Regions from separate parts of the Phytopseudomonas daroniae genome, predicted to be linked through region 2. Evidence: predicted binding sites of a transcription regulator. Region 2 holds the regulator's gene; each other region holds the start of a gene.
What was found. The regulator FliA, encoded in region 2, starts transcription of late flagellar genes. The targets are predictions, from matches to a motif close to CTAAAGTTTNNNNNNNNNNNGCCGNTAA.
Positions count from the first base shown of each region.

Region 1: the regulator FliA is predicted to act here: its motif matches at 3,368-3,395, upstream of DNK10_RS01060 (methyl-accepting chemotaxis protein).
Region 3: the regulator FliA is predicted to act here: its motif matches at 8,960-8,987, upstream of DNK10_RS06115 (flagellin).

Region 1 covers NZ_QJUJ01000001.1:206,051-215,982, forward strand. Annotated here, with positions in the region: gene DNK10_RS01055 ([protein-PII] uridylyltransferase) at 1-1,378, shown strand, start outside; gene DNK10_RS01060 (methyl-accepting chemotaxis protein) at 1,430-3,322, opposite strand; gene dapC (succinyldiaminopimelate transaminase) at 3,525-4,721, shown strand; gene DNK10_RS01070 (acyl-CoA dehydrogenase family protein) at 4,753-6,402, opposite strand; gene DNK10_RS01075 (hybrid sensor histidine kinase/response regulator) at 6,562-8,967, opposite strand; gene DNK10_RS01080 (ABC transporter substrate-binding protein) at 9,121-9,932, opposite strand, start outside.
Region 2 covers NZ_QJUJ01000005.1:197,586-207,517, reverse strand. Annotated here, with positions in the region: gene flhA (flagellar biosynthesis protein FlhA) at 1-1,874, shown strand, start outside; gene flhF (flagellar biosynthesis GTPase FlhF) at 1,890-3,197, shown strand; gene fleN (MinD/ParA family protein) at 3,292-4,122, shown strand; gene fliA (RNA polymerase sigma factor FliA) at 4,119-4,862, shown strand; gene DNK10_RS14340 (chemotaxis response regulator CheY) at 5,241-5,615, shown strand; gene DNK10_RS14335 (protein phosphatase CheZ) at 5,635-6,423, shown strand; gene DNK10_RS14330 (chemotaxis protein CheA) at 6,435-8,624, shown strand; gene DNK10_RS14325 (protein-glutamate methylesterase/protein-glutamine glutaminase) at 8,667-9,782, shown strand; gene DNK10_RS14320 (flagellar motor protein) at 9,782-9,932, shown strand, end outside.
Region 3 covers NZ_QJUJ01000002.1:211,372-221,303, forward strand. Annotated here, with positions in the region: gene flgJ (flagellar assembly peptidoglycan hydrolase FlgJ) at 1-646, shown strand, start outside; gene flgK (flagellar hook-associated protein FlgK) at 657-2,675, shown strand; gene DNK10_RS06085 (flagellar hook-associated protein 3) at 2,691-4,259, shown strand; gene DNK10_RS06090 (helix-turn-helix domain-containing protein) at 4,531-4,842, opposite strand; gene DNK10_RS06095 (hypothetical protein) at 4,844-5,071, opposite strand; partial or broken gene DNK10_RS06100 (IS5 family transposase) at 5,163-6,087, shown strand; gene DNK10_RS06105 (DUF6242 domain-containing protein) at 6,284-7,276, opposite strand; partial or broken gene DNK10_RS06110 (IS4 family transposase) at 7,494-8,655, opposite strand; gene DNK10_RS06115 (flagellin) at 9,082-9,932, shown strand, end outside.

The sequences.
Region 1 (9,932 bases), on a different contig from region 2:
CCTGCCGGAGTTCGGCCATATCGTCGGGCAGATGCAGCACGACCTGTTCCACATCTACACGGTCGATGCCCACACGCTCAACCTGATCAAGCACCTGCGCAAGTTCAAGTGGCCGGAGCTGGCGGAGAAGTTCCCCCTGGCCAGCAAACTGATCGACAAGCTGCCAAAGCCCGAGCTGATCTACCTGGCCGGTCTCTATCACGATATCGGCAAGGGCCGTGGCGGTGACCACTCCGAGCTCGGCGCCATCGATGCCGAAGCCTTCGGCCAGCGCCATCATCTGCCGGCCTGGGACACCGGGCTGATCGTCTGGCTGGTACAGAACCACCTGGCGATGTCGACCACGGCCCAGCGCAAGGATCTGTCCGACCCGCAGGTGATCCACGACTTCGCCGCGTTCGTCGGCGACCAGACCCACCTGGACTATCTCTACGTGCTCACCGTGGCCGACATCAACGCTACCAACCCGAGCCTGTGGAACTCCTGGCGCGCCAGCCTGATGCGCCAGCTCTACACGGAAACCAAGCGGGCCCTGCTCCGCGGCCTGGAAAACCCGGTGGAGCGCGAAGAGCAGATTCGCCTGACCCAGAGCGCGGCGCTGGATACCCTGGTACGCAGCGGCACCGACTCCGATGAAGTCGAGCAGCTATGGGCGCAGCTAGGCGATGACTACTTCCTGCGCCATACCGCCGGCGATGTGGCCTGGCACACCGATGCGATCCTTCAGCACCCGGACGACGGCGGCCCGCTGGTACTGATCAAGGAAACCACCCAGCGCGAGTACGAGGGCGGCACGCAGATTTTCATCTACGCGCCGGATCAGCACGATTTCTTCGCCGTGACGGTGGCTGCCATGACGCAGCTCAACCTGAACATTCACGATGCGCGGATTCTCACTTCGACCAGCCAGTTCACCCTCGACACCTACATCGTGCTGGAGGTAGAAGGTGGCTCCATCGGCGATAACCCGCAACGCATCAAGCAAATCCGCCAGAGCCTGGTCGATACGCTGAAACACCCTGACGAGTACCCCAACATCATCCAGCGCCGGGTACCACGCCAGCTCAAGCACTTCTCCTTCGCGCCGCAGGTAACCATCCATAACGATGCGCAGCGACCGGTGACCGTATTGGAACTGACGGCACCGGATCGCCCCGGCCTGCTGGCCAAGATCGGGCGGATCTTCCTCGACTTCGACCTGTCGCTGCAGAACGCCAAGATCGCCACCCTGGGCGAACGGGTGGAGGACGTATTCTTCGTCACCGATGCCAACAACCAGCCGCTGTCCGACCCGGAGCTGTGCGCACGCCTGCAGCAGACCATCATCACCAAGCTGTCGGCGACGAGTAGCCCAAGTCCGCTGCAAATCAGCATCTAAACGGTCAACAGCGCGGGCCTCGCAACGAGGCCCGCGCCCGCTTCAGCTCCCTCAGATTCTGAAACTGTCCACCAGTTGCTTGAGCCGGCCGACCTGCTGATCCAGCTCGGTACAGGCGCTGAGACTGGACTGCAGGTTGCGCACACCGTCCTGGTTCAGGGTGTTGATCTCGGTGATGTCCATGTTCAGGCTCTCGATCACCGAGGTCTGCTCCTCGGTGGCGGTGGCCACGGACTGGTTCATGCCGTCGATCTCGCCGATGCGGCGGGTCACGCCACGCAGGTTCTCGCCGGCCTGCCCGCCGATGCGCACGCTGTCGTCGCTGAACCGTCGGCTTTCGCCCATGGTCGCTACGGCGTCGCGAGCACCGGCCTGCAACTGCTCGATCATCTGCTGGATTTCCTGCGCCGAGCTCTGCGTGCGTTGCGCCAGGTTGCGCACTTCATCCGCGACCACGGCGAAGCCACGCCCCGCCTCTCCGGCACGGGCCGCTTCGATGGCGGCGTTGAGCGCCAGCAGGTTGGTCTGCTCGGAAATGCCCTTGATCACATCGAGAATCTGGCCAATGTCGTTGCTCTTCTGGCTGAGCACCTCGATATGGCTGCCGGAGGCCTGAATCTTGTCCGACAGATCGCCCATGGAGCCCAGCGTGCGCTCGACCATGCTCTGCCCTTCTTCGGCATCACGGCGGGCATCGCTGGCCTGCACCGACGCATCGGCGGCGTTGCGGGCGATTTCCTGGGCGGCAGCACCAAGCTGGTTGATCGCCGCGGCAACGCTGTCGGTACGCGCGGCCTGTTCGTTGGAGTTACCCATGGAGGCATTGGACGCCTCGACCACGGTACTCACGCGGGCGTGAACTTCACGGGTTGCCGAGGCCACTTCGCGGATCGATTCGTGGATACGCTCGACGAAGCGGTTGAAGGCACCCGCCAACTCGCCGAACTCGTCGCCGGAATCGATTTTCAGACGCTGGGTCAGGTCGCCCTCTCCCTCGGCGATGCCCCCCATGGCGTGGCTCATCACGTGCAGCGGGCGCAGCAGGATGCGGATCAGCGCCCCGAGCAACAGCAGGATCGCGATAACGCCGATGATCGTGGACATCAGCGCCGAGATGCGGAATTCACGCAGAGCAGCGAACGCCTTGCCTTCGTCGACGGACAGGCCGACATACCAATGCACGCCGGCCAGCCCCTGCACCGGTAGGAAAGTGACGATACGCGCACTGCCATCGACGGCCGAGACGCCCTGCAAACCGGACTCCAGACGCGGCGCACCACTGGGGAACAGATCCGGCAGTTTCTTGAGCACCAGGCTCTTGTCCGGGTGCACCAGCACCGTGCCCTTGTCGTCGACCAGGAAGGCATAGCCCATACCGCCCAGATCGAAGGAGTTGAGGATGTCGTCGACCGTCTGCAACTTGAGGTCGCCGCCCACCACGCCCTGCAGGCTACCGCCGGCATTGACGGGACGGGTGATGGTGATCAGCAGGCCATCACGTGGATCGGCCGCCAGGTAGGGCTCGGTCAGACCCGGCCCGCTGCTGCCCGCCGCGCTCTTGTACCAGGGCCGCTGACGCGGGTCATAACCTGCGGGTAATTCGCTAGGAGGAAACTGGGTATAGGTGCCATCGGCCTGACCGAAGTAGGCGTACAGAAAGGCGGAGGCGATGCTGCGGTGCTGCAGGTTTCTGGCCAGCGGATCGGGCGCGCTGTCGTCCTGAACCGATTCGGCGAGGTTATCCAGCAACTGCATGCGCCCATTGAGCCAATGCTGGATGTTGCCGGTGGATACCTGACCGACGTCGTGGAGATAGTGCGCCAGGTTGTCGCGAATCGAGGTGCGTTGCAGGTAGTCGTTGTACAACGCGAACGACGCAAAAGCTGCAATGACCACCAGGGACGCAGCCAGCATGATCTTGTGGCTGAACTTGAGGGTGCGCATAGAGGGGTCTCGCTAAAGAATGGCTGATAACGGGTTGCAGTCAGGCTATCGGCTCGAAGTAGCCAGCCTTTAGAACCGGGCATCAGCATGGCGCCCCAAAATGACGCCTATCGGACGGGCGAAAGGGAATTTTCCTGAAGCCGCCCCGCGTGCTAGTGTCGGCAGCTTTGTCGCCGCCCTACAAAGGACACGTCGGATCATCATGAACCACGCCCTCGCCCAGTTGCAGCCCTACCCGTTCGAGAAACTCCGCGCCCTGCTCGCCGGTGTACAGCCCGCAGCCGACCGCTCGCCCATCGCCCTGTCCATCGGCGAGCCCAAACACCGCTCGCCGGCGTTCGTCGCCCAGGCGCTGACCGACAACCTCGAACAACTGGCGGTCTACCCAACCACGCTGGGCATCCCGGCGCTGCGCGAAGCCATCGCCCACTGGTGCGAACGCCGCTTCAAGGTACCGACCGGCTGGCTCGATGCGGCACGGCATGTGCTGCCGGTGAACGGCACCCGCGAGGCGCTGTTCGCCTTCACCCAGACCGTCGCCCAGCGTGACGTCGACGGCCTGGTGGTCAGCCCCAATCCCTTCTATCAGATCTACGAAGGCGCAGCCCTGCTCGCCGGCACCCGGCCACATTACCTGCCGTGCCTGGTCGAACATGGCTTCAACCCGGATTTCGACGCCGTAGCGCCAGAAGTATGGCAGCGCTGCCAGATCCTCTTCCTCTGTTCGCCGGGCAACCCGACTGGCGCGCTGATTCCGCTGGAAACGCTGAAAAAGCTGATCGCCCTGGCGGATCAGTACGACTTCGTCATTGCCGCCGACGAGTGCTACAGCGAACTGTACTTCGACGAACAGAATCCGCCAGCCGGCCTGCTGACCGCTTGCGCCGAACTGGGCCGCAACGATTTCAAACGTTGCGTGGTGTTCCACAGCCTGTCCAAGCGCTCGAATCTGCCGGGCCTGCGTTCGGGGTTCGTGGCGGGCGACGCGGAAATCCTCAAGGCCTTCCTGCTGTACCGCACCTACCATGGTTGCGCCATGCCGGTACAAACCCAGCTGGCCAGCATCGCTGCCTGGCAGGACGAGGATCATGTGCGCGCCAACCGCGATCTGTACCGCGAGAAGTTCGATGCCGTGCTGGAAATCCTGCAGGACGTACTCGATGTGCAACGTCCGGATGGCGGCTTCTATCTATGGGCCAGGACGCCGGGCGACGATGCCGAGTTCACCCGCGCGCTGTTCGCCCAGGAACATGTCACCGTGGTGCCGGGCTCCTATCTGTCGCGGGAAGTGGATGGTTTCAACCCAGGCAGCGGCCGTGTGCGCATGGCCCTGGTCGCACCGCTGGAGGAGTGCGTGGAGGCCGCACGGCGTATCCGCCGGTTCATCCAGCGCGGCTGACGCCAAGGACGCAGGCTGGCGGCACGCGGCCTCAGCCGAGTGCCGGCATGCTCCTGGCCAGCAGCGCCGCGACATCGACGCCCCGCGGCAAGCCACCGTATACCCTGCCTCGGCCGGCGATGCGGCTGGCGATGAAGGCATCGGCGACCACCTCGTTACCCGCCTCGAGGAGCAGGCCGGCCTGCAGGGCCAGAGCGATGTCTTCGGTGATCTGCCGGGCGCGATAATGAATATCGTCGCTGTCACGCAGATCCCTCTGCAGGCCGGCGATGTGCGCCTTGAGACGGGCGTCGCCGTGGCCGTCGCCTAGCTGCATCAACAGCGCATCGAGCATCCCCGCCTCCTTCGACAAGGCGCGCAGCACATCCAGGCACTGCACGTTGCCCGAGCCTTCCCAGGTCGAGTTGACCGGCGCCTCGCGATACAGCCGCGGCAGGATGCTGTCCTCCACGTAGCCGGCACCGCCCAGGCATTCCGCCGCCTCGTTGATCATTGCCGGTGCGCGCTTGCATATCCAGTACTTGCCCACGGCGGTGACCAGGCGGGCGAAGGCTCGCTCGTGCGGGTCATCCGGCCGATCCAGGGCGCGCCCCATACGCAGGGTCAGCGCCAGCGCCGCCTCGCTTTCCAGGGCCAGATCGGCCAGCACGTTCTGCATCAGCGGCAGGTCGCTCAGCGCTCGTCCGCCGACCTGCCGCTGCGCGCAATGGTGCAGGGCCTGGCTGAGGGCCTGGCGCATCAGCGCACTGGAGCCGATCATGCAGTCGAAGCGGGTCATGGCGACCATTTCGATGATGGTCGGCACGCCGCGCCCTTCCTCGCCGATCATCCACGCGAGGGCGCCCCGGTACTCCACCTCGGCGGAAGCGTTGGAGCGGTTGCCCAGTTTGTCCTTCAGGCGCTGGATGTAGAACGGGTTGCGGGTATCATCCGGCCGGTGGCGCGGTAGCAAAAAGCAACTGAGGCCCTTGTCGGTATAGGCCAGGGTGAGAAAGCCATCGCACATCGGTGCCGAGCAGAACCACTTGTGCCCGACCAGCTCATAGGCGCCGCCCGGCCCAGTTGCACCCAACGCATGGGCTCGCGTGGTGTTGGCCCGCACGTCGCTGCCCCCCTGCTTCTCGGTCATGGCCATGCCAATGGTGGCGCCGGCCTTCTGTTCGAAGGGCAGGTTGCGCGGATCGTATTCGCAGGAAAGGATCTTCGGCAGCCAGCGTTCGGCGATATCCGGCTGCATCCGCAGCGCCGGCACACTGGCGAAGGTCATGGTCAACGGGCATCCGCTGCCGGCTTCGGCCTGGCTGTGCAGGTAGCTCATGGCCGCACGAACCACCTGGGCACCGCGGCGCGGAGCGACCCAGGGCATGGAGGGAATGCCATGGGTGATCGCCGCCTCCATCAACCGATGGTAGGCCGGGTGGAACTCGACGACGTCGATGCGATGCCCGTAGCGATCATGGCTCTTGAACACGGGCTCGTTCTGGTTGGCAAGAAAGCCGGCGGTCATCAGTTCGCCGCCGGCCAGCGCACCATAGGCGTCCATCCGCGATACGCCCCAGGCGCCGTCGAAGCGGCCTGCCCACTCCTGCAGGGGCAGGTCGATGCGGTACAGGTTACTGCCCTCCAACGGCAACGGCTGGTTGAACACCTCATGGGTTTCGGCATACTGGCTGGGCATCATGCTGCGTGCTCCTCGGCGCCGACGGCGCACGGGCGGAAGGTGAGCGAACCTGGAAACGACCGAGCGCGGCGGTCGCGGGGTGGCTCATTCCAGTGAAGCAGAAGCCCACAGGCTCTTAAAGCCGGATTTGTGCCAATGCCGGCCGCGACCTGGCCATACTCAAGCTGTCCGGCACAGCACCCAGTCATGCAACAGTACCCGCAGCTCGTCGAACTTCACCGGCTTGGCCAGGTAGTCGCTCATCCCGGCGGCCAGGCAGCGCTCGCGGTCGCCGGACTGGCTGTGGGCCGTGATCGCCAGCACCGGCAGCTCGGCACAGCCGGGCAACAGGCGCAGCGCTCGACAGGTGGCGAAACCATCCATCACCGGCATCTGGCAATCGAGCAGCAGCGCGTCGACCGACTCGCGCTGCAGGCACTCCAGGGCTTCGCTGCCATTGTCCGCAGTGCGTACCCGGTAACCGAGCTTGAGCAGCATGCCGCGGATCACCAGTTGGTTGATGGCATTGTCCTCGACCACCAGCACGGTGCATTGCTCCGGCACGCGCACGGGGCTGCCATTGGCGCGGCGCACCACCGGCTCGCTCGCGCCCTTCTGCACCGGCAAGGCCAGCGTCAGACTCAGGCGAAAGATGCTGCCGCCCGCGCCGGCACGATTGGGCTCATACGCCAGGCTGCCGCCCAGCAGATCGACCAGTTGCCGGCAGATGCTCAGGCCGATGCCGAGACCGCCGTATTGTCGAGTCATCGAGTTGTCGAGCTGATGGAAGCGGAGGTACAGGTCAGCTTCGCGGGCATCCGCCAGACCGATGCCTGCATCGATCACCTCGAAGCTCAGCGGCAGGGCCTCGAGCGTCGGCTCACCACCGCGCACGCGCAGGCAAACCTTTCCAGCGGCAGTGAACTTGATGGCGTTATCCAGCAGGTAGCCCAGCCCTTGCGCCAGTTTTACCGCATCGCCTTCCACGGTATCGGGCAGGCGCTCGTCCAGATCGAGCGTGAAAGCCAGGCCCTTGTCTCGCGCACGGCCTTCGTAGTTGGCGCACACACCATCGAGCAGGCCGCGCAGGCTGAAGGTCTCTCGCCGCGGGTAGAGCCTGCCGGATTGCAGTTCGGTGAGCGCGAGGATGTCGTTGACCATCTGCATCATGTCCCGCGCCGAGCGCGTCGCGGTCTTCTGGTATTGCTCGACCTCCGGCTCCAGGCGCAGAGTCTGCATCAGCTCCAGGGAGCCGATGACGCCGTTCATCGGCGTGCGCAGTTCGTGGGTCACAGTGGCCAGGAAGTCGTCCTTGAGGCGGTTGCTGTCGGCCAGTTCGTGGTTCAGCGCCTCCAGCTTGGCAGCGGCACTCTGCAGGATGCGTGCACGCTCCTCCTTCATCCCGTTGATACGGTCGGCCAGCGCCAGCGATAGCAACGCGACCTCGATCGCGCTGCCGATCTGACTGGCGTACATGGTCAGGAACACGTTGGGCAGGTAGCCGAGCACCATCAGCGTGTTGACCACGCCACCGATCAGAAAGGCCGCCCAGGCGATGATGAAGTAGCGCGCCACCCGCATGCCGCGCAGCCAGGCCAGCACGCCGGCGATGGACACCACCAGGGTGAACACCAGCGCCAGAACGGTGGCCAGGCGCAGCGATACGGCGTAGCTGACGGTCAACGCCAGCACCATCACCGCCGTGCCCCAGAGCATCAGCAGCAACAGGCAGCGGTCGACCCAGGGGCTGTGCTCGCTGGTCTGCAGGAAACTGCGCGCGAACTGGCAACCGAACAGCGCCGTGGCGCCGATCAGGAATGGCGTGGCAACGTTCGCCCACCAGGGGTTGTCGGGCCAGAAGAACTCGATACCGGCACCATTGACCGACACCTGATAGAGGCCGAACGAAGCGATATACAAGATGTAATAGAGGTAACTGGTATCGCGAACGCTGATGAAGATGAACAGGTTGTAGATCAGCATCACCAGCAACACGCCGTAGATGATGCCCAGCACGTAGATGCGCGCCGGCTGCTTTTCCAGGTAGGCTGTGGGCGACCAGAGGGTCAACGGCGCCTGGATCGACCCCTGGCTTTCAATACGCAGGTAAACCCGGCGCACCTGATCCGGCTCGAAATCGAGGGAGAACAGGTAATTGTTCTGGCGAATTTCCCGACTGGAGAACGGCAGCGCATCGCCGGTGCGTTGGGTCAGACGAAAGTGGCCATCGGAATCCGCCTCGTAGAGTTCCAGATGATCCAGCGGCGGATAGGCCAGTTCCAGCAGCCAGTGATGATGGAGGCCGTGGGCGATGGAATCCTGAGGCAGGTACTGCAGGTCGACCCGCAACCAGAAGGCCGAGCGGGAATAGCCAGCGTTCAATACCGGTTTGTCATGGGCGCGGAAGCTGCCTTGCAGGGCTCTGGAGGTGACGTCGTCAATGGTCTTGTCGCCCCGTACGTCCTCGAACACGGACATCAGCTGGCCAAGCGGCAAGGATCGGGTGTTCTCGTCGAACACGGCCGGCCCCGCAGCACTCGCCAATACCGGGCAAATCGCCAGAAGAATGATCAGGAAAAAACGCATGCAGCCCCGCAAATGGCCATACAGAGCAATATCGGAAGGCCCCACACCCTCACGATGACACTGACTTGCACGGCTCGAAATAGGAATGCCGGCAACTCTAGGGTCTGTCAGCCAGTCATCGCAAGTACTACGGTAAGGAAACGTCGAGGCCGGTCATTGTGCCGGCAGGCGCAGTAGAGCCTCGGTGATCGCCTCGGCCAGGTATTCGATGGAAAACACTCCGCCATAAGTCCAGGTCGAACGCATGGCAGCGAAGCGCCCTTCGCGCACGAACGGCATGGCTTGCCAGAGCGGCGTGTTGAACAGTTGATCCTGCTGGGCGAAAGGCTCGATATGCAGGATCACGCCCTCGTCGATGCGCCCCAGGGTGGTCACTGGCGATTGCACGATGCCCCAGGGGCTGCGTGGCAGCGGATAGGCCGGCTGCAGGTGCAGCAACTGCATGGCGTGGTCGGCCATGGAGTTGGCGCCGTTGATGAACACTGCCGTGGGCGAGGAAAAGCGAATCACCGCGACCTTGGGCAAAGATCCGCGGAAATGCTCGACCAGGCGCCGGTGCAGCTCATCGACCCGTGCCTGCATCGCCGCCAACTCGCGCAGTGCCTGCTCCTCGCGACCGAAGCGCTGGGCCAGGGCCAGGTAGTTGTCGCGAGCGGCGAGGTAATTGTCGTGCTGCTGGCTGAAGCTGCTGTAGGCGGCCACTGGCGCGATGCGCTCGAGTTTGCCGCGAATGTCTTCCAGCAGCGGTGGAATGACGATCAGCTCCGGCTTCAGTTGCGCCAGCAGCTCCAGGTTCGGCTCGGTACGTGAGCCAGCACTTGGCACCTCGTCCGGCAGGCGCGGGCGTACCACCCAGGTGCGGTAATCCCCGGCATCGGCCACGGCGATGGGGGTGATATCCAGTTTCAGCAGGTGCTCGGCCGCTTCCCAGCTCAGCGCCACCACCCGCGGCTGCGCCCCGGCAA
Region 2 (9,932 bases):
TGCGTCTGGCGCTGAACGTGGCCTCCACGCGGGTGGTGCTGCTGCACGGGCAGGACGGCGCGGGAGCGGCCGGGCAAGTGATCAAGGCGTTCGGCGAGGTGGTGGTCGGCGGTAACTACGTCGTCGGTATCGTGGTGTTCGCCATCCTCATCATCATCAACTTCGTGGTGGTGACCAAGGGCGCCGGACGGATTTCCGAGGTCAGTGCGCGTTTCACTCTGGATGCCATGCCCGGCAAGCAGATGGCCATCGATGCCGATCTCAATTCCGGCCTGATCGACCAGGTGGAAGCCAAGAAGCGCCGTGTCGAGGTAGCCCAGGAAGCGGATTTCTACGGTTCGATGGACGGTGCCAGCAAGTTCGTGCGCGGCGATGCCATCGCCGGTCTGCTGATCATGTTCGTCACCCTGCTCGGCGGCATCGGCATCGGCATGCTGCAGCACGGCCTGCCGTTCAGCGAGGCGGGGCGCATCTACTCGTTGCTGACCATCGGTGACGGTCTGGTGGCACAGATCCCGTCGCTGCTGCTGTCCACGGCCGCGGCGATCATGGTCACCCGGGTTTCCAGCTCCGAAGACATGGGCGCTCAGGTCAACCGGCAGATGTTCGCTTCGCCGCGCGCGCTGGCCGTTGCGGCGGCGATCATGATCGCCATGGGCCTGGTGCCTGGCATGCCGCATATGCCTTTCGTTGGCCTGGGCCTGATCGCCGCGGGCGCGGCGTACTGGATCGCCAACAAGCAGCGCAAGGTCAAGGAAGTCGAGATTCAGGAGGTTCAGCGCCAGCAGGAACTACTCCCGGCGCAGCGCGCTCAGGAGATCAAGGAGCTTGGCTGGGACGACGTGATGCCGGTGGACATGGTCGGTCTGGAAGTCGGCTATCGGCTGATTCCGCTGGTCGATCGCAACCAGGGCGGGCAACTGCTGGCGCGGATCAAGGGCGTACGCAAGAAGCTGTCGCAGGAGATGGGCTTCCTGATGCCATCCGTGCATATCCGCGACAACCTGGATCTGCAACCCAATGCTTATCGACTGACTCTGATGGGCGTCAGCGTCGCCGAGGCCGAGGTTTACCCGGATCGCGAACTGGCGATCAACCCGGGTCAGGTATTCGGCACCCTCAACGGCGTAGCCGCCAAAGATCCGGCGTTCGGTCTCGATGCCGTGTGGATCGACCCCGGTCAGCGCGACCAGGCGCAATCCCTCGGTTACACCGTGGTGGACGCCAGTACCGTGGTCGCCACCCACCTCAATCAGATCCTGCACAAGCATGCTCATGAGCTGCTGGGCCACGAAGAAGTCCAGCAACTGATGCAATTGTTGGCGAAAAGCTCGCCAAAGCTGGCGGAAGAGCTGGTTCCTGGCCTTATCTCGCTGTCGACCCTGCTCAAGGTGCTGCAAGCGCTGTTACAGGAGCAGGTGCCGGTACGTGACATCCGTACCATTGCCGAAGCCATCGCCAACGTCGCACCGCGGAGTCAAGATCCCGCCGCGATGGTTGCTGCGGTACGCGTCGCGTTGGCTCGCGCAATCGTGCAAAACATCGTGGGACTAGAGCCGGAGCTGCCTGTGATCACCCTTGAGCCAAGGTTGGAACAGATATTGCTAAATAGTCTTCAGAAGGCCGGTCAAGGCTCCGAGGATGGCATCCTCCTGGAACCTGGCATGGCCGAGAAGCTGCAACGTTCCCTGGTGGAAGCAGCGCAGCGTCAGGAGATGCTTGGCAAGCCGGTGATTCTGCTGGCGGCCGGGCCGGTTCGGGGAATGCTCTCGCGTTTCGCCCGGTTGGCCGTCCCGAGCATGCATGTTCTGGCGTACCAGGAAATTCCGGACAACAAGCAGGTCACCATCGTTGCGACGGTGGGGCAGAATTAATCGAGGGTACGGGCCATGCAGGTCAAACGCTTTTTTGCCGCCGATATGCGCCAAGCCATGAAGCTGGTTCGCGATGAGCTGGGCGCTGATGCGACCATCATCGGTAACCGCCGTGTGGCGGGTGGCGTGGAATTGACGGCCGCGCTCGATTATCAGGTCGCGCCCGCACCGGCGCGGCAACCGAACCCGGCCCTGGAGGCCGAACTGCGCAAGACTCAATCGCGCATCGCCTCCGCCCAGGCCGAACTGACTACCCGTGCGCAGCTGGATGCCGGCAAGGATCGTCAGCTGTTCGCCGATGCGCCAGGTGCGTCGCCTGCCGACAGCCTGGACGCCGTGCTCGAGCGTCAGCAGAAGAAGCCGGCCTCGGCTTCGGTCGATCAGGCCGCGCTGGATTCGATGCGTTCCGAACTGCACGGCCTGCGTGAACTGATCGAAATGCAACTGGGTTCCATCGCCTGGGGGCAGATGCAGAGCCGTCGCCCGCAACAGGCCACTCTGTGGCGTCGTTTGCAGCGCATGGGGCTGCCCGCCGAACTGGCCCGTACGCTGCTCGAACGTGTGGCCTCGCTCGGTGACCAGCGTCAGGCCTGGCGTATGGTGCTGGCGCATCTGGCACACTCGATTCAGACGCCCAAGCAGGAGCCGATGGAAGAGGGCGGCGTGATCGCTCTGGTCGGCCCGGCGGGCATGGGCAAGACCACCACGCTGGCCAAGCTCGCAGCACGCTACGTACTCAAGTACGGCGCCGCGAATATCGCCCTGGTGAGCATGGACAGCTACCGCATCGGTGCCCAGGAACAGCTAAAGACCCTGGGCCGTATTCTTGGCGTATCCGTGACCCACGTCGATCCCGGTCAGTCTTTGACTCAGGCGCTGGCGCCGTTGGCGCGCAAGCGTGTGGTGCTTATCGATACAGCCGGTCTGCCGGCCAGCGACCCGGCGCTGCGTATGCAACTGGAAACCCTGGCAAGCCGCGGCGTCAACGCCCGAAATTACCTTGTGCTGGCTGCTACCAGCCAGGCGCAAGTGCTGAAGGCCGCCTATCACAGCTACAAGCGCTGTGGGCTGGCCGGCTGCATTCTGAGTAAACTGGACGAAGCGACCAGCATGGGTGAGGTATTGGGTCTGGCTATTAGCCACCGTCTACCAGTAGCCTATCTGGCAGATGGCCCGCGGATTCCGGACGATGTACAGGTGCCGCGTAGTCATCAACTGGTCAGCCGTGCCGTCGGTCTGCAGGCTCCGGATGAGCCCAGTGAGGATACGATGGCCGATATGTTTGCAGGCTTGTATCAGGATCCGGCACGACGCGCGGGATGATCATGCTGTGTGGCGAAGCGCTGGTTGCGGTCGTCCCGGCAGCGCACAATGGCCCTATGGCTTAAAGCGAAGATAGATAAGGTGTGTAGATAACATGGGTATGCATCCCGTACAGGTGATCGCGGTGACCGGCGGCAAAGGCGGCGTTGGCAAGACCAATGTGTCGGTGAATTTGTCGTTGGCGCTGGCGGATCTCGGTCGGCGCGTCATGCTCATGGATGCCGATCTGGGGCTGGCCAACGTCGACGTGCTGCTCGGTCTGACGGCCAAGCGCACCCTGGCTGACGTGATCGAGGGTGAGTGCGAACTGCGCGATGTCATCCTGCAGGGGCCTGGCGGCATTCGTATCGTGCCTGCGGCCTCCGGCACCCAGAGCATGGTGCAGCTCACGCCCATGCAGCACGCTGGCCTCATCCAGGCATTCAGCGATATCAGCGACAACCTCGACGTACTGATCGTGGACACCGCCGCCGGTATCGGCGACTCGGTGGTGAGCTTCGTGCGCGCCGCCCAGGAAGTACTGGTGGTGGTGTGCGACGAGCCGACCTCGATCACCGATGCCTACGCGCTGATCAAGCTGCTCAATCGTGACCACGGCATGAATCGTTTCCGGGTGCTCGCCAATATGGCGCACAGCCCGCAGGAGGGCCGCAACCTGTTTGCTAAGCTGACCAAGGTCACCGACCGTTTCCTGGATGTCGCGCTGCAGTATGTGGGTGCGGTGCCTTACGACGAGTCGGTACGCAAAGCCGTACAGAAACAGCGTGCGGTGTATGAGGCGTTCCCTCGTTCGAAGTGCGCGCTGGCGTTCAAGGCGATTGCCCAGAAGGTTGACGCATGGCCGTTGCCGGCCAATCCGCGAGGCCATCTGGAGTTCTTCGTCGAGCGCTTGGTGCAACAACCGACTGCAGACACGGCTGTATGACGACAGCCTCTGGACTCCGCATGTATAGCAAGACACAGGCACGGGATTCACAGCATCAATTGATTGAGCGTTACGCGCCGTTGGTCAAGCGCATTGCCTATCACCTGCTGGCGCGTCTGCCCGCCAACGTGCAGGTGGATGATCTGATCCAGGCCGGAATGATTGGCCTGCTCGAGGCATCCCGCAACTATGACGCTGGCAAGGGCGCCAGTTTCGAGACCTTTGCCGGGATTCGCATTCGTGGCTCCATGCTCGATGAGGTGCGCAAGGGCGATTGGGCACCACGTTCGGTACACCGCAACAGCCGGATGGTCAGCGACGCAATTCGAAAAATCGAAGCGAGAACCGGAAGAGACGCTAAAGATCAGGAGGTTGCTGCCGAACTCCAATTGAGTCTCGGGGATTACTACGGCATTCTTGGCGACACTTTGGGCAGCCGCTTATTCAGTTTCGACGACCTGTTGCAGGAAGGCGAGAGTGGTGGGCTGCAGGAAGACACGAGTTCCCTGCACCACGGGCCTTCGCATGAACTGGAAGATGATCGTTTCCAGGCGGCTCTGGTCGATGCCATCAGCAATCTGCCGGAGCGTGAGCGGTTGGTGTTGTCGCTGTATTACGATGAGGAATTGAACCTCAAGGAAATCGGCGAGGTACTGGGAGTTAGTGAGTCGCGAGTCAGCCAATTGCACAGTCAGTGTGCCGCGCGTTTACGCGCGCGGTTAGTGGATTGGCGCGCATAAGAGTTTTTTCAAGGGTAGAGCTCAGCAAGGGTTAGGCGCCCCCGCGAAAGCAGGTGGGGAAGCGGTCGGAGTCGCGGGCGACTTACTGTTGGTAAAAATGAGCACTACTCGCTTCTGGCCCGCACTGACGTGCGTTAGCCGCAAGCGGCTTGTCGACTGGGCTGGCAACCCAGGGTGTTTTCAACGCAGCAGGGCCGACACGCAGCAGGCCTTGCGCATATTTTTGAGAATTGGCAGGGCGCTGGAAAACACAGTGAACGCAGCAAAGCAGGGCGCAATGGTTTTGTGGCGTTCCGCCAGGCCGGTTTCACGATTTATAAGCGCTTCGGAATGCTGAAGGCGTTTTAGGACTGTACGGAGGTCGACTTGGACAAGAACATGAAAATCCTCATCGTCGATGATTTCTCGACGATGCGACGGATCATCAAGAACCTCTTGCGTGATCTGGGGTTCACCAACACGGCGGAAGCCGACGACGGCACCACCGCATTGCCGATGCTGCAAAGCGGTAGCTTCGACTTTCTGGTGACCGACTGGAACATGCCGGGCATGAGCGGTATCGACTTGCTGCGTGCAGTGCGTGCGGATGAGCGCTTGAAGCAGATGCCGGTGCTGATGGTTACGGCAGAGGCCAAGCGCGATCAGATCATCGAGGCCGCCCAAGCCGGTGTGAACGGCTATGTGGTCAAGCCATTCACCGCTCAGGTGCTCAAAGAAAAGATTGAGAAAATATTCGAGCGGGTCAACGGCTGATGTCTGCCGCGAGGTTGTTATGGAACACGATGATTCTCAAGAGGCCGGCCTCGAGTCGACCCTGAAAAGCAATGCCCGCCAACTGGTAAACAGCCTTGAACAAGGCAACTTTGGTGAAGCGATACAGCTGATCAATGAACTGAACAAGGCGCGCGACCGGGGTCTTTACCACGAAGTCGGCAAGCTCACGCGTGAGCTGCATAACGCCATCGTCAATTTTCAGCTCGATCCCCGGGTGCCTCACGCCCAGGAAGTCTCGCAGATATCCGACGCCACCGAGCGGCTCAATTACGTCGTGACCATGACCGAGCGCGCAGCCAATCGCACCATGGATCTGGTCGAGCAGAGCGCGCCACTGGTCAATGACCTGAGCAGCGAAGCCGATGCCCTGAGCGAGGATTGGGGGCGTTTCATGCGCCGTGAAATGGGGGCTGAGGCTTTCCGTGAGCTGGCCAAGCGCATCGAGCTGTTTCTTGCGCGCAGCCAACGCGACAGCAGCAAGCTGTCCGGGCATCTCAACGACATTTTACTGGCGCAGGACTATCAGGATCTGACCGGGCAAGTGATCAAGCGTGTCACGCAACTGGTGACCGAGGTAGAGAGCAACCTGCTGAAGCTCATGTTGATGGCCAGCCAGGTCGATCGCTTCGCCGGCATCGAACACAATCACGACGAGTTGCGTGTCGAGCAGAACAAACAAAAAGATGCGTCCCACGGTGAAGGTCCGCAGATTCATGCCGATAAGCGTGATGATGTCGCATCCTCCCAGGACGACGTCGACGATTTGCTGTCCAGCCTGGGATTTTAGGAGCACGTCATATGAGCTTCGGCGCCGATGAAGAAATCCTCCAGGATTTCCTGGTAGAGGCCGGCGAGATTCTCGAGCAGTTGTCCGAGCAATTGGTGGAGCTGGAAAGCCGCCCGGACGATATGAACCTGCTCAATGCGATTTTTCGGGGATTTCACACGGTAAAAGGCGGGGCCGGTTTCTTGCAGCTCAATGAGCTGGTGGAGTGCTGCCATATCGCCGAGAACGTGTTCGACATCCTGCGCAAGGGTGCGCGTCGTGTCGACTCGGAATTGATGGACGTGGTGCTCGAAGCACTGGATGCCGTCAATGGCATGTTCACCGAAGTGCGCGAGCGCACCAAGCCGACACCGGCCTCTCCCGAGCTGCTGGCAGCTCTGGCGCGCCTGGCCGAACCCGCTCCTGCCGCAGCGCCTGCCCCGGTCACGGTCGTTGCACCAGTCGAGCCGGCCGCAGAGGCATCGACGGACATTACGGACAGCGAATTCGAACAATTGCTCGATGCCCTGGGCGATGAGCCGCAACCGCAGGCGAGCGGCTCGGACGACGAAATCAGCGATGATGAATTCGAATCGCTGCTTGACCAACTGCATGGCAAGGGACAGTTCGCGACCTCCGCAACGCCCGCTGTCGAGGTGCCTGCGCCGGTCAGTGCCGCGAGCGGTGGTAACGGCGACGATATAACCGACGACGAATTCGAAGCCTTGCTCGATCAGTTGCACGGTAAAGGACAATTCGCCAGCACGCCGGCTGAGGCGCCTGTATCGGCTGCTCCTGCCGCACCCGCCAGTTCTGCGGCGCAGGGCGATGAAATCACCGACGACGAGTTCGAGGCTCTGCTCGATCAGTTGCACGGCAAAGGCAAGTTCGTCGAGCCGACCGCCATTGCGCCCATTGCACCTGCTCCGAAGCCCGAAGCCAAGCCCGTTGCACCCGCCGCCAGCAAGGCAGCTCCTGCGCCGGCGGCCAAGGTCGAGCCAGCCAAGGCAAAAACAGCAGCCGCACCGGCCGCCGCCGCTGCGCCAGCGAGTGAGGCGGAAACCACGGTACGGGTCGACACCGCACGCCTGGACGAGATCATGAACATGGTCGGCGAACTGGTGCTGGTGCGTAACCGCCTGGTGCGCCTGGGGCTCAACAGCGGCGACGAGACCATGTCCAAGGCCGTCTCCAACCTCGACGTGGTCACCGCCGATCTGCAGACGGCAGTCATGAAGACCCGCATGCAGCCGATCAAGAAGGTCTTCGGGCGCTTCCCGCGGCTGGTTCGCGACCTGGCTCGTCAGTTGAAGAAGGAAATCAACCTGGAGCTGGTTGGCGAAGAGACCGATCTGGACAAGAACCTGGTCGAAGCGCTGGCCGATCCACTGGTGCACTTGGTGCGCAACGCCGTCGACCATGGCGTGGAAAGCCCGGAAGAGCGCGAAGCCACCGGTAAGTCGCGCACCGGGCGAGTGGTGTTGTCTGCCGAGCAGGAAGGCGACCACATCCTGCTGATGATTACCGATGACGGCAAGGGGATGGACGCCGACGTGTTGCGCAGCAAGGCCGTGGAAAAAGGCCTGCTGGACAAGGATGCGGCCGACCGCCTGACCGATCTGGAATGCTACAACCTGATCTTCGCCCCCGGTTTCTCGACCAAGACCGAGATTTCCGACGTGTCCGGCCGCGGCGTCGGCATGGACGTGGTGAAGACCAAGATTTCCCAGCTCAACGGCACGGTCAACGTGTTCTCGCAGAAGGGCCAGGGCTCGAAGATCGTCATCAAGGTACCGTTGACCCTGGCGATCATGCCGACGCTGATGGTGATGCTCGGCAATCAGGCATTCGCTTTCCCGCTGGTCAACGTCAACGAGATCTTCCACCTCGATCTGTCGCGCACCAACGTGGTCGACGGGCAGGAAGTGGTGATCGTCCGCGACAAGGCGCTGCCGCTGTTCTATCTCAAGCGCTGGCTGGTGAGCAAGGCTGCCCACGAAGAGCAGGTCGAAGGCCATGTGGTGATTCTCAGCATCGGCAACCAGCGGATCGGCTTCGTCGTCGATCAGCTGGTCGGCCAGGAAGAGGTGGTGATCAAGCCGCTGGGCAAAATGCTGCAAGGCACGCCTGGCATCTCCGGTGCGACCATCACCGGCGACGGGCGGATCGCCCTGATTCTCGACGTCCCGAGCATGCTCAAGCGCTACGCACGGCGTATCTGATCGTCCGCGGCGCGGCCTCTGCTGCGCCGCTTAGGAGTGTTTATGGTTGTCAAGGTACTGGTGGTCGACGACTCCGGCTTTTTTCGGCGCAGAGTCTCGGAGATTCTCTCGTCCGATCCCAACATCACCGTGGTCGGCACCGCCACCAACGGACGTGAGGCCATCGATCAGGCGCTGGCACTCAAGCCGGACGTGATCACCATGGATTACGAGATGCCGTTGATGGACGGTATCACCGCTGTGCGTAGCATCATGCAGCGCTGCCCTACACCGGTATTGATGTTCTCTTCGCTCACCCACGAAGGCGCCCGGGTCACCCTGGATGCGCTGGATGCCGGTGCGGTGGATTTCCTGCCGAAGAATTTCGAGGACATCTCGCGCAACCCGGAAAAGGTCAAGCAGCTGCTGTGCGAGAAGGTGCACAGCATTTCGCGCAGCAACCGCCGGGGGATCGGCGCGGCGTCCCTGACGCCGCCTGCCGGCGGTAGCCTGAGCCGACCTGCCAGCACTTCTGTACCTGCGCGGCCACAGCCGAGTGTCGGCCATCCGCCGGCCGAGCGTCAGCCATCGACCGGCAGCGCCGCACCCAAGCGCAAAGCCTACAAGCTGGTGGCGATCGGTACCTCGACCGGTGGCCCGGTTGCCTTGCAGCGGGTCTTGACCCAGTTGCCGGCGAATTTCCCGACGCCTATCGTGCTGATTCAACACATGCCGGCGGCCTTCACCAAGGCCTTTGCCGAGCGTCTGGACAAGCTCTGCAAGATCAACGTCAAGGAAGCTGAAGACGGCGACATCCTGCGCCCCGGGCTGGCCATTCTGGCGCCAGGTGGCAAGCAGATGATGATCGACGGGCGCGGCACCATCCGCATCCTGCCCGGCGACGAGCGCCTGAATTACAAGCCTTGCGTGGATATCACCTTCGGCTCGGCATCCAAGTCCTACCACGACAAGGTACTGGCCGTGGTGCTTACCGGCATGGGCGCTGACGGCCGTGAGGGTGCGCGTCTGCTCAAACAGGGCGGCAGCCAGGTATGGGCGCAGGACGAGGCCAGTTGTGTGATCTACGGCATGCCCATGGCGATCGTGAAGGCCAACCTGGCCGATGCTGTCTATCCGCTGGAAGATATCGGTCGCCATCTGGTCGAGGCCTGCCTCTGATGGATGTGCTGAGCCTGATCGGCGTCATACTGGCATTCGTCGCCATTCTTGGCGGCAATTATCTGGAAGGGGGGCATGTCTCGGCACTGCTCAACGGCCCGGCGGCGCTGATCGTGTTCGGCGGCACCCTCGGTGCTGCGTTCCTGCAAA
Region 3 (9,932 bases), on a different contig from region 2:
TGCAGGCACGCCAGCGGGTGAAGCGGTCGGCAAGCCGCTGGTCAAGGGTGACTGGCTGCCCGCCAAAGCCTATGCAGCGCCGGCTGAGCGCAGCCTGAACATCAATGGCAGCGAAGAAGTTGCCAGTCGCACGACGTTCAAGTCGGCCAAGGAGTTCATGGAGACCATGCTGCCGATGGCCGAGAAAGCGGCGGCCAAGCTGGGCGTCGACCCTCGCTATCTGGTCGCCCAGGCCGCGCTGGAAACCGGCTGGGGCAAGTCGATCATCAAGCAGGGCGATGGCAGCAGCAGCCACAACCTGTTCGGCATCAAGACCCATAACAGCTGGAGCGGCGATTCCGCCCGGGTGATGACGACCGAATACCAGAACGGCAAACCGGTGAAGGAGGCAGCGTCCTTTCGCGCCTACGAATCCTTTGCCCACAGCTTCGAAGACTACGTGAGCTTCCTGCAGAACAACGGGCGTTACGAGAAGGCGCTGGGCTCGACCGCCAACCCCGAGCAGTTTGCCCGTGAATTACAGAAAGCCGGCTATGCCACCGACCCACAGTACGCCCGCAAGGTGACACAGATCGCTCGCAAGGTTGGCGCATACCAATCGGTGCAGATGCTCGCGTCGGTCGATACTGGCAACAAACGCATATAAGGACTGAGCCATGAGCAACCTGATGTCGATCGGTCTGTCCGGCGTACGAGCCAGCCAGACATCGCTGAACGTGACGGGCAACAACATTACCAACGTCGATACGGCCGGCTATAGCCGGCAGGCGACGACACAGGTCTCTGCTGCCTCGCAGCAGTCCGGCAATCTGTATATCGGCTCCGGTACCACCATCGAAGATGTCCGGCGCATCTACAGCAGTTATCTGACCACTCAGGTGCGTACCGCTACTGGCCTGGACAGCGCTGCGCAGACATTCAATACCCAGATTCAGCAGACCAACGCCTTGCTGGCCGATAGCACCACCGGTATCAGCAGTGTGCTGCAGAGTTTTTTCGCTGCGATGCAGACCGCCTCTTCGAATCCAACGGATACCGCATCCCGACAGTTGTTACTGACCCAGGCCAGTGGGCTGACCGAGAGATTCAACTCGGTTTACAACCAACTCGCTGACCAGAACGCCTACCTCAATCAGCAAATGTCGACCATGACTGGTCAGGTCAACAAGCTGGCCAGCAATGTGGCGAGCTACAACCTCGCCATCACCCAGGCCAGTGCCAGCGGCGCCAGTCCCAATGACCTGCTCGATGCCCGGGACGAAGCCGTGCGCCAGCTGTCCGAGCTGATTGGCGTGACCGTGCTCGAGCAGGACGGCAATTACAATCTGTTCATCGGTTCCGGGCAGCCCCTGGTGGTTGGCGCCACGGCCTCGACCTTGTCCGCTTCGCCGAGCGCCTCGGATCCTTCGCGTTTCTCGGTCTACCTGTCTCAAGGCAGCTCCACCCAGGACATCAGCTCGGTCATTTCCACGGGCTCCATCGGTGGCCTTCTGACCTACCGTTCCCAGGTGCTCGACTCGACCATGAACGAGCTGGGCCGCGTGGCATTGGTGTTGGCCGATCAGGTCAATAGCCAGCTGGGGCAGGGCCTGGATCTGAATGGTGAGTTCGGAGCAGCGCTGTTTTCCAATATCAACAGCGCTACTGCCATCGCCCAGCGCAGCCTGGCCAATGCCGGTAATACCGTCGGGTCTGGAAATCTGAACGTGACCATTTCGGATACCGGGCAGCTGACCACCAGCAACTATGAAGTCACCATGGGCGACAATGGCGATTACAGCGTGCGCCGCCTTTCCGATGGGGTGGAACTGGGTTCGGGCAATCTGAGCGATGACCCGCCCAGCGAATTCGATGGCTTTTCCATTTCTCTGCCGGGTGGCAGTACCGTGGCATCGGGGGATCGCTTTACGCTTATCCCTACCCGCTCCGCGGCCAGCACTATCGGCACGTCAATGACCGACGCCAGTAAACTGGCTCTTGCCGCGCCGTTGTCGGCGAATCTGACCACGGGCAACCTGGGGACAGGCGCCATCACCCAGCCAACCCTGACCACCAGGCTGGATATCCATGATGCGACGGCCAATGCCGCGACCCAGGCGGCAATCCAGGAGGGAACTCCGCTCAAGGTCGTGTTCGGTACCAGCAGTAACGGCTCGCAAAGCTACTCGGTCTACGACTCCAGTGGTACCGCTGTCGCGAGCGGGAGCATCGTGCCGGGTAACAGCAATAGCCTGGAAATTTCCATCCCCGATGGTGCGGGCGGTGAAGCGTTTTCCTTCAGCATGGACGTGTCTGGTAGCCCGGCATCGGGAGACAGCTTCACCGTCTCCTTCAACAGCGACGGTGTTTCGGACAACCGCAACGCACAATCGCTACTCGATCTGCAGACCAAATCCACGGTGGGGCTGCAAAGCGGCAGCGGTGCCAGCATCAGTGGTGCCTATGGCTCGTTGATCGAGCAAGTGGGTGCCCGAACCAACCAGGCTGAGCTGGATGCCAAGGCTACCGGCAGCATTCTCAGCGGTGCCACTGCCAGCCGAGAATCTTTGTCCGGGGTGAACCTCGATGAAGAGGCCGTTAACCTGGTCAAGTTCCAACAGTATTACAGTGCTTCGGCTAAGGTTATCGCCGTTGCGTCCGAAATATTCGATACCTTGATCAACACATTCAGATAATTAGGGGAGATTTATATGCGTATTTCCACTTCGCAGATGTACTCCTCGAGCATCTCAGGCTATTCGAAGGGTTATTCGGACATCACCAAGACCTACGAGCAGATTTCCAGCGGCAAGCGCGTCAATACGCCTGCGGACGATCCGGTCGGCGCTGCCCGTCTGCTGCAACTGGAGCAGCAACAGGCCCAGCTCACCCAGTACAGCAACAATATGAGCACCGCGACCAACTCACTGAGCCAGCAGGAAAGCACGCTGCGGTCGATGACCAACGTCCTGCAGCGGGCTCGCGAGCTCTCCGTGCGTGCTGGTAGCGGCAGCCTGTCGGACGAGGATAGAACCGCCATCGCCCAGGAACTGGATCAGATCCAGGAACAACTGCTGACCATGATGAATGGCAAGGATGCCAACGGTCAGTACCTGTTCGCCGGGGCTCAGAGCGGTACCCAGCCATTCGTCAAGAATGCGGACGGCAGCTACAGCTACCAGGGCGACCAGAACTCCCTGTCGTTACAGGTCTCCAGTTCGATGAGCCTGATCGTCAACGACAATGGCTGGAGTTCGTTCGAGAACGTGCCCAGCGTCAGCCGCACCACCTCGACCCTTACCGAGTCACCTGACAGTGGGCAGGCTGCTTACGTGGGGCAGGGGCAGGTCAGCAGCGAAAAAGGCTACAAGGAGTTCGCCGCTGGTGCGCCATACGCGCTGGAACTGACCAGCGACAGCGAATACATCATCTACAGCGTAGGTGACGATGACAAGACGCCGCTGAGCACGGGTACCTACGACTCGTCGTCGCTCAGTACCGACACGATTTCCTTCCACGGCGTGGACTTCCAGCTCAACGTTTCACTGGATCCCGACAGCTCCGAAACGGCAGCTACTCAATTGGCTGGGCATGTCTTCGAGTTGAACGTCGCTCCTGACAGTTTTTCGGTTGCCGGCAACAACAGCTCCAGTGCACAGATTTCCGGCGGTACCGTTGCCGACATGTCCGCCACCGGGGCCTACAAGACCACCTTTCCGGCCAACGGTATCGTCATTCAGTTCAACGACGATACCAACTATGCCGTCTATGCCCAGCCGCGCAAGGACGGTGATGCGCCTCTGGCCAATGGGGCTCTGGATGGCAGCGGCACCATCAGTTATGCCGGTGCGTCCTTCACAGTGACCGGTACACCGGCGGCAGGCGACAGTTTCTCGATCAAGGGCAGCTCCTCCAATACCCAGGGCATCCTCGAAACCATTTCGACCCTGTCGTCAGCGCTGAAGAATGCCAGCGATGGCGATGTCGCCGCGCAATACGCGCTGAACGAGGCGGTAGCCGCCGGTATCGGCAATATCGACAATGCCATGAAGCAGGTCGATGCCCTGCGCACCAGCGTCGGCGCCCGGCTCAATACTATCGATACCCTGAGTACCGAGAACGAAAGCCTGTCGATCGCCAATGCCTCCACCCAGTCGAGCATTCGCGACACCGACATGGCTGCCGCAATCTCTACCCTGATGCTGCAGCAAACCAAGCTGGAAGCCGCTCAGGCGGCATTTGCGCGGATCGCACAGTTGAGTTTGTTCGATAAGCTGTAGACAGTTGGATCAGAGATAGTGGCTTGGCAGATACCCACTATCGACAACCATGCCACAACCCGTAGGGCGTATTAGCCGAAGGCGTAATCCGCCGCACATTCGGCAGGTCGTGCACCGTTATTCCAGTTGACCCGGCGTGGTGACATTGCGTGGCAAACGACGGAAACGCCTGGCGGCGGTTCCATCGCCGTAATCCGCCGTACGCTCGGTTGGCCGGGTGCCGTCGCAGCCAGGCAGATCACATCCTGGCTGCTACCTGACACGAATTTGATCAGCTTGCCGCCAGTTCCTGCGACAGTTCGGGATGCTTGGCAATCAGGCACAGCACGCCGCCCGGCTGCGCGAAGCGGCCTTGCTCCCAGTCGCGCAAGGTCGCAACAGGCGTCGCAATGCGTTCAGCGAAGACAGCCTGGGTCAGCCCTGAGCGCTCCCGCGCCTGGCGCACCAGGATTTGTTCGGGCGTGGTAACGCGCCCCGCCCCGCTCTTGGCTTCCTTGAGCGCTTGCCGCAGATCGGGCAGCGGCTCGCCAGCGTCGGCCTCGATAGCGCGGGCAACAGCTTCGATATCAATGTTCTTGTGCATGTCACACCACCTTGCTGATTTCAGCGGGACTCATGCTGGATCTATCGGCCTTGGCATAGACCGTGACCAGCAGCACGATTTGTTCTTCCGTCAGGTTGAAGTAGATCACTCGCGCGTCGCCGGACTTGCCCGAGCCGGCGCGGCTCCAGTGCACCTTCCGAGCGCCCTCGGCGCCTGGGATGACATCCCCGGCGAGCGGGTTGGCTGCAATCCAGTCAATGAACGCCACACGTTCGTCTTCCGACCACAGCTTACGGAAACTCTGAATTTAACTTCCCGAATCTGTTGAAATATAGCAATCCATTTTCCGGGTCTCCTCCATGAAGCAGTTGAGTTTCGCCGACGCCGAGTACGCGGGTAAGCGCAAGCAACCCCGCAAGGAACTGTTCCTGACCGAGATGGATCAGGTGGTGCCGTGGAGGGGCTTGGTGGCGTTGATCGAACCGCTCTATCACCAAGGGTGAAGGGGGGCGTCCGGCTTTCCGACGATGGAAGAGGCACTGTACGAAACGACGATGTTGCGCCAGTTTGCAGGGCTGAGTCTGGAGCGCATTCCCGACGAAACCACCATCCTCAACTTCCGTCGCCTGCTGGAGAAGAATGACCTGGCTGTCGGCATGCGCGAGGTAATCAACGGCTACCCGGGCGACCGTGGCTTGCTGTTGCGGCAGGGCACCATCGTCGATGCCACATTGATCCATGCACCCAGTTCGACCAAGAACAAGCAAGGCAAGCGCGACCCGGAGATGCAGCAGACCAAGAAGGACAACCAGTACTACTTCGGCGCCAAGGCGCACATTGGCGTCGACGTGGAGTCAGGCCTGGTGCACCACGTCCATGTCACGGCGGCCAATGTCGCTGACGTGACGCAGGTAGACAAACTGCTGCATGGTGAGGAGAACATGGTGGCCGCCGATGCCGGCTATACCGGTGTCGAGAAACGTAGCGAGCATGCAGGGCGCGGGGTGATCTGGCAGATCGCCGCTCGGCGCAGCAGCTATGAGAAGCATGGTCAGGGCCGGCTTATTATACAACGCGTACAGCAAGATTGAACGCGCCAAGGCCCAGACACGCGCCAGGGTTGAGCATCCATTCCGGGTGATCAAGCGCCAGGTTGGTTACACCAAGGTGCGGTTTCGTGGTTTGGCGAAGAATACCGTGCAAATGGCCACGCTGTTCGCGCTATCGAATTTATGGATGGCGTGTCGAGATCTATTGGCTAAGACAGGAGAGGTACGCCCGTAATTTGGGAAATAGCCGCCATGGGCTGCTCATGGCGGCTAAGAACAACAAAAATACGAACGATTTGAGCGTTTTTTGAACAAATCGTATTTTTAAAATCGGGGGAGGCCGAGTCAGGACTGAAATACCGGGCTGTTTCAGACCATCCTTAAGAAAATCTGCCCCCTTTCCTGCTGAGATACGCAGAGAAATTAAAGAATCATGGAATCCAATAAGCTATCTTGCCGCCAGCACCTACAGCTACAAAAGTGCCATTTCCGTAGGAAACGCTTCGTATGTCAGTTCCTTCGAAAGTATTAGTTTGTTGGATCCAGTTGATCCCATCATCAGAAACGGCTGTTTTGCCGCCGTCGCCGACAGCTACATATTTGCCATCACCGTAAGCTATGTCGCGGATTACAGTTTCCCCGAAGCTGGTATCTGCAACAGCAGTCCATGTAAGTCCGCTGGCTGAATATGCCATTTTCCCATCTTCGCCAACAATAAACAGCTGTCCATTGCAAAGTTTCATGGCAAGAATGTCACTGCTGCTGCCGAAGGTGCTTGTTCTGGACGTGAATGATTGCGTAATGCCTGGAATAACCTTGGTGGCAGTAAATAGCTTCCCATTCGATCCTGCCACTACCAAGAAAACACCAATGGTGTTGACGCAATACACAGTCTCGCTAGTTGTAAATGTAGTAGTACGCGCAACTCTGCCGGACCAGTCGGCATAACAGCAAAAGACTTTACCGGTTGATCCAACCAACAGCCAGCACGCCTCGGAGCTGTTTATGGCCGCGTAGTACACAATGTCTTGCAAGTCTCCGGACGCACCCAAAGTTATTGTCTGGTTTGTCCAATTACCCTCTGGACTTGTTGTGCGACCGGTGGTCACGCTGCCAGCTTGAGATAGGGCTTGAAGTGATATCCCAATACCGTTCCAGTACAACTTGTTGACGAGCTTTCCGCTATCAATGGTGACCATGTCCTTAAGCTTGACCCACTCTGTTCCAGAAGCTCCTCCGCCGACAAGCTGAGTAGTTGTGGTAAGGCCATTGCCACCAACTGCATAGAAGTTGCCTTGTGCAAAAATCACACTTCTCAGCATGCCGGTGTAATCCACCGGGGCTACTTGAGTCCAAACCATTTCTTCAACTCCAAGATTATTTGGTGCCAACCAAATTTTGCTAATCAAAGAGGGTACAGGCAAAGAAGTTTGCTGACAACTATGTTAATTGTCTTTTTCTAGGAGAAATCGAAAGAAATTTAATCGTTAGACCCCTTGGGCCAATAAAACCCAAGGGTTAATCGTGAGAGCGCTCAATCTAACTGCGGCAATCTTTCATGATGTAAATCAGGCAATTAACTACCTAGAAGAGCTGCACTGGGGAGGTTGTCGGTACTGCCCCTGAGGAATCTCCCCAAATCTACTCCAGCGCCTGAGCTTGCCGCTGTACCTCCACGCAGTAATAGCTCCATCTTGGTGAGTGCCGAGCAGGATAAATCGCTGGCCGAGCGCCTGAGGTTCGAGGCTGATACGCCAGAGCGACAGTACGGTTTTATGCCGACGCTGTTGCTCTGAAAGCGGCATGACCTACCTGTCGTTTTAGCCTGAAGGCCAGCCAGGTACAGCGCATAACATGCCAGTGCTGCGATTAGCAGCAGGATCTCGATACGTCGTGGGCGGCGCGTTCGATGCAGATCGAAGGCAAAGCCGAAACGCCGACTTTTCACATCCCGAAAGCCTTCCTCAATCTGCATTCGCTTGCGATAGATACCCACGATCTGACGTGCCGTCCAGTTGGATTGTGGCAGGTTGCTGACGAGCAGCCAGGGTTCTTATCCACGGCGAGTATTCTGTCGGCTGAGCTTGCTGCGCGCGATGCCGCCCGTCATGCGTCGATGTTTCCTGCCTTTGGACGTTTGGTGCATGCCATACAGTGCAACCCTGTAAGGTGCACTGCGCGTCATCTCGATTTGGCCGAGTGAGCGCGCGACAGATGTCACCTGCAGGTAGAGCTGCCTGATCGGCTGCCATTGACCTTGCTCGTCGCGATATGAGATCACGATTGCGGACACGCCCCACGTAATACCAACCTTTGGCTTCGACAGCCTGGGGCCAGGGGCGGCGAAACCCAGCATCCGTTACCAAGATCGGTACGTATTGCTCGGGAAGCATGATTTCCAGTGCATCGAGCAGTTGCTTCTGGTGCTGAGGGCAACCTTCACGGTCATGCACGCTCTCGTATACAGGGAGCGCTCGACCAGCCAGCGAGATTGAAGCGCGCAGTAAGTAAAGGTCAGAGGCAGCATCGATTGGGAACCAGTCCACCAAGATCAAGGGATGGCGCAGGAAGCCGAGCAGTGCAGTCAGCATTTTCCAGTAAAACAGCGGGCGTTCGTGGTTGCAGACCCCGCGTTGCCAAGCAGGCGATCCAAGCGCTTAATCGAATGTTTGGTGTAGGCCTCGCTGGGCATGGCTCTGCCTAGATCGGTCAGCGTCAGGCGATGCCCGTGCAGCAAGGCGTTGACACAGCTCATCAAGGCTTCCTGTCGCTTGCTGTGGGTCGTGGGGAGTGCTTGGGAAAAATCGTATTGCTTGCATGAGTCTCGGGACGTTGGTTTGTTTGGCGATTACCAAACTGCCCGACTCATGCAGGCATCTTCAAGCTATCCAATTGATTCGGATGGATGTTTTTGGGGAATTCCTCAGGGTTTAAGCCTGTTCGGGTAATGGCTGATGTCAGCCAGGCTTGTGAGCAGTCGGTTTTTCTGCGCTACCGGCTCATGCTTGGTGTCAACCGGTCGATACGCTACACAGGCGTCCCTGGTGATGAATTTTCCGCGAAACCCTGGAAGTCAAAGACGAACGCAAAAGAAGTTCAAAATTGCGTTAAAGCTTTCCGAGAGGGCGCCGATACAAAGATCGAATGCGAACTTCATGGGTGCCTGGGCACTGCCCACCCAAGGTCGCACGCTCAGGCAAACATCAGAGTCCTTTGGAGGACAATCATCATGGCAATGACAGTCAACAGCAACATCGCCTCGCTCACCACCCAGAAGAACCTGAACAAGGCATCCGACTCGCTTTCCACCACCATGCAGCGTCTCTCCAGCGGCCTGAAAATCAACAGCGCCAAGGATGATGCCGCCGGCCTGCAGATTTCCAACCGCCTGACCAGCCAGATCAACGGCCTGGGCGTTGCGGTGAAAAACGCCAACGACGGTATCTCCATCGCCCAGACCGCCGAAGGCGCCATGCAGGAATCCACCAATATCCTGCAGCGTATGCGTGAATTGGCTCTGCAATCGGCGAACGGTTCCAACAGTGCTGAGGATCGGACTTCCTTGCAGTCCGAATATGCCGCGCTGACTTCCGAGTTGACCCGTATCGCCAGCACTACTACCTTCGGTGGTCGTAACCTGTTGGATGGCTCTTTCGGTACCACCAGCTTCCAGGTGGGCGCCAACGCCAATGAAACCATCAACGTAACGCTGGGCAATATTTCGGCTGACAGCGTGGGTTCTCATCAGGTCAAGTCAGTAGGTGTGGCTCCGAGCACGGATGGTGTGGCCGGTGGTCTCATCACGGTTACCGGTAGTGGCCAGAGCGAAGAGGTCACTGTTGCGGCCGAGGCTTCCGCCAAGGACATCGCCGAGCAACTCAATGGTGTGATCAGCGGGCTTACTGCAACCGCGAGTACCGAAGCGCAGTTTACCGTCGGTGCCGCGGCAGCCACTGATCCGGCCAGCTTCACCATTACCGTAGGATCCAACAGCGTCGAGTTCGTAGGGGTTAACGGTACCGCGAGCCTGGCTGAGCAACTGAGCTCCAACGCTTCCAAATTGGGTATCAGCGTCAACTA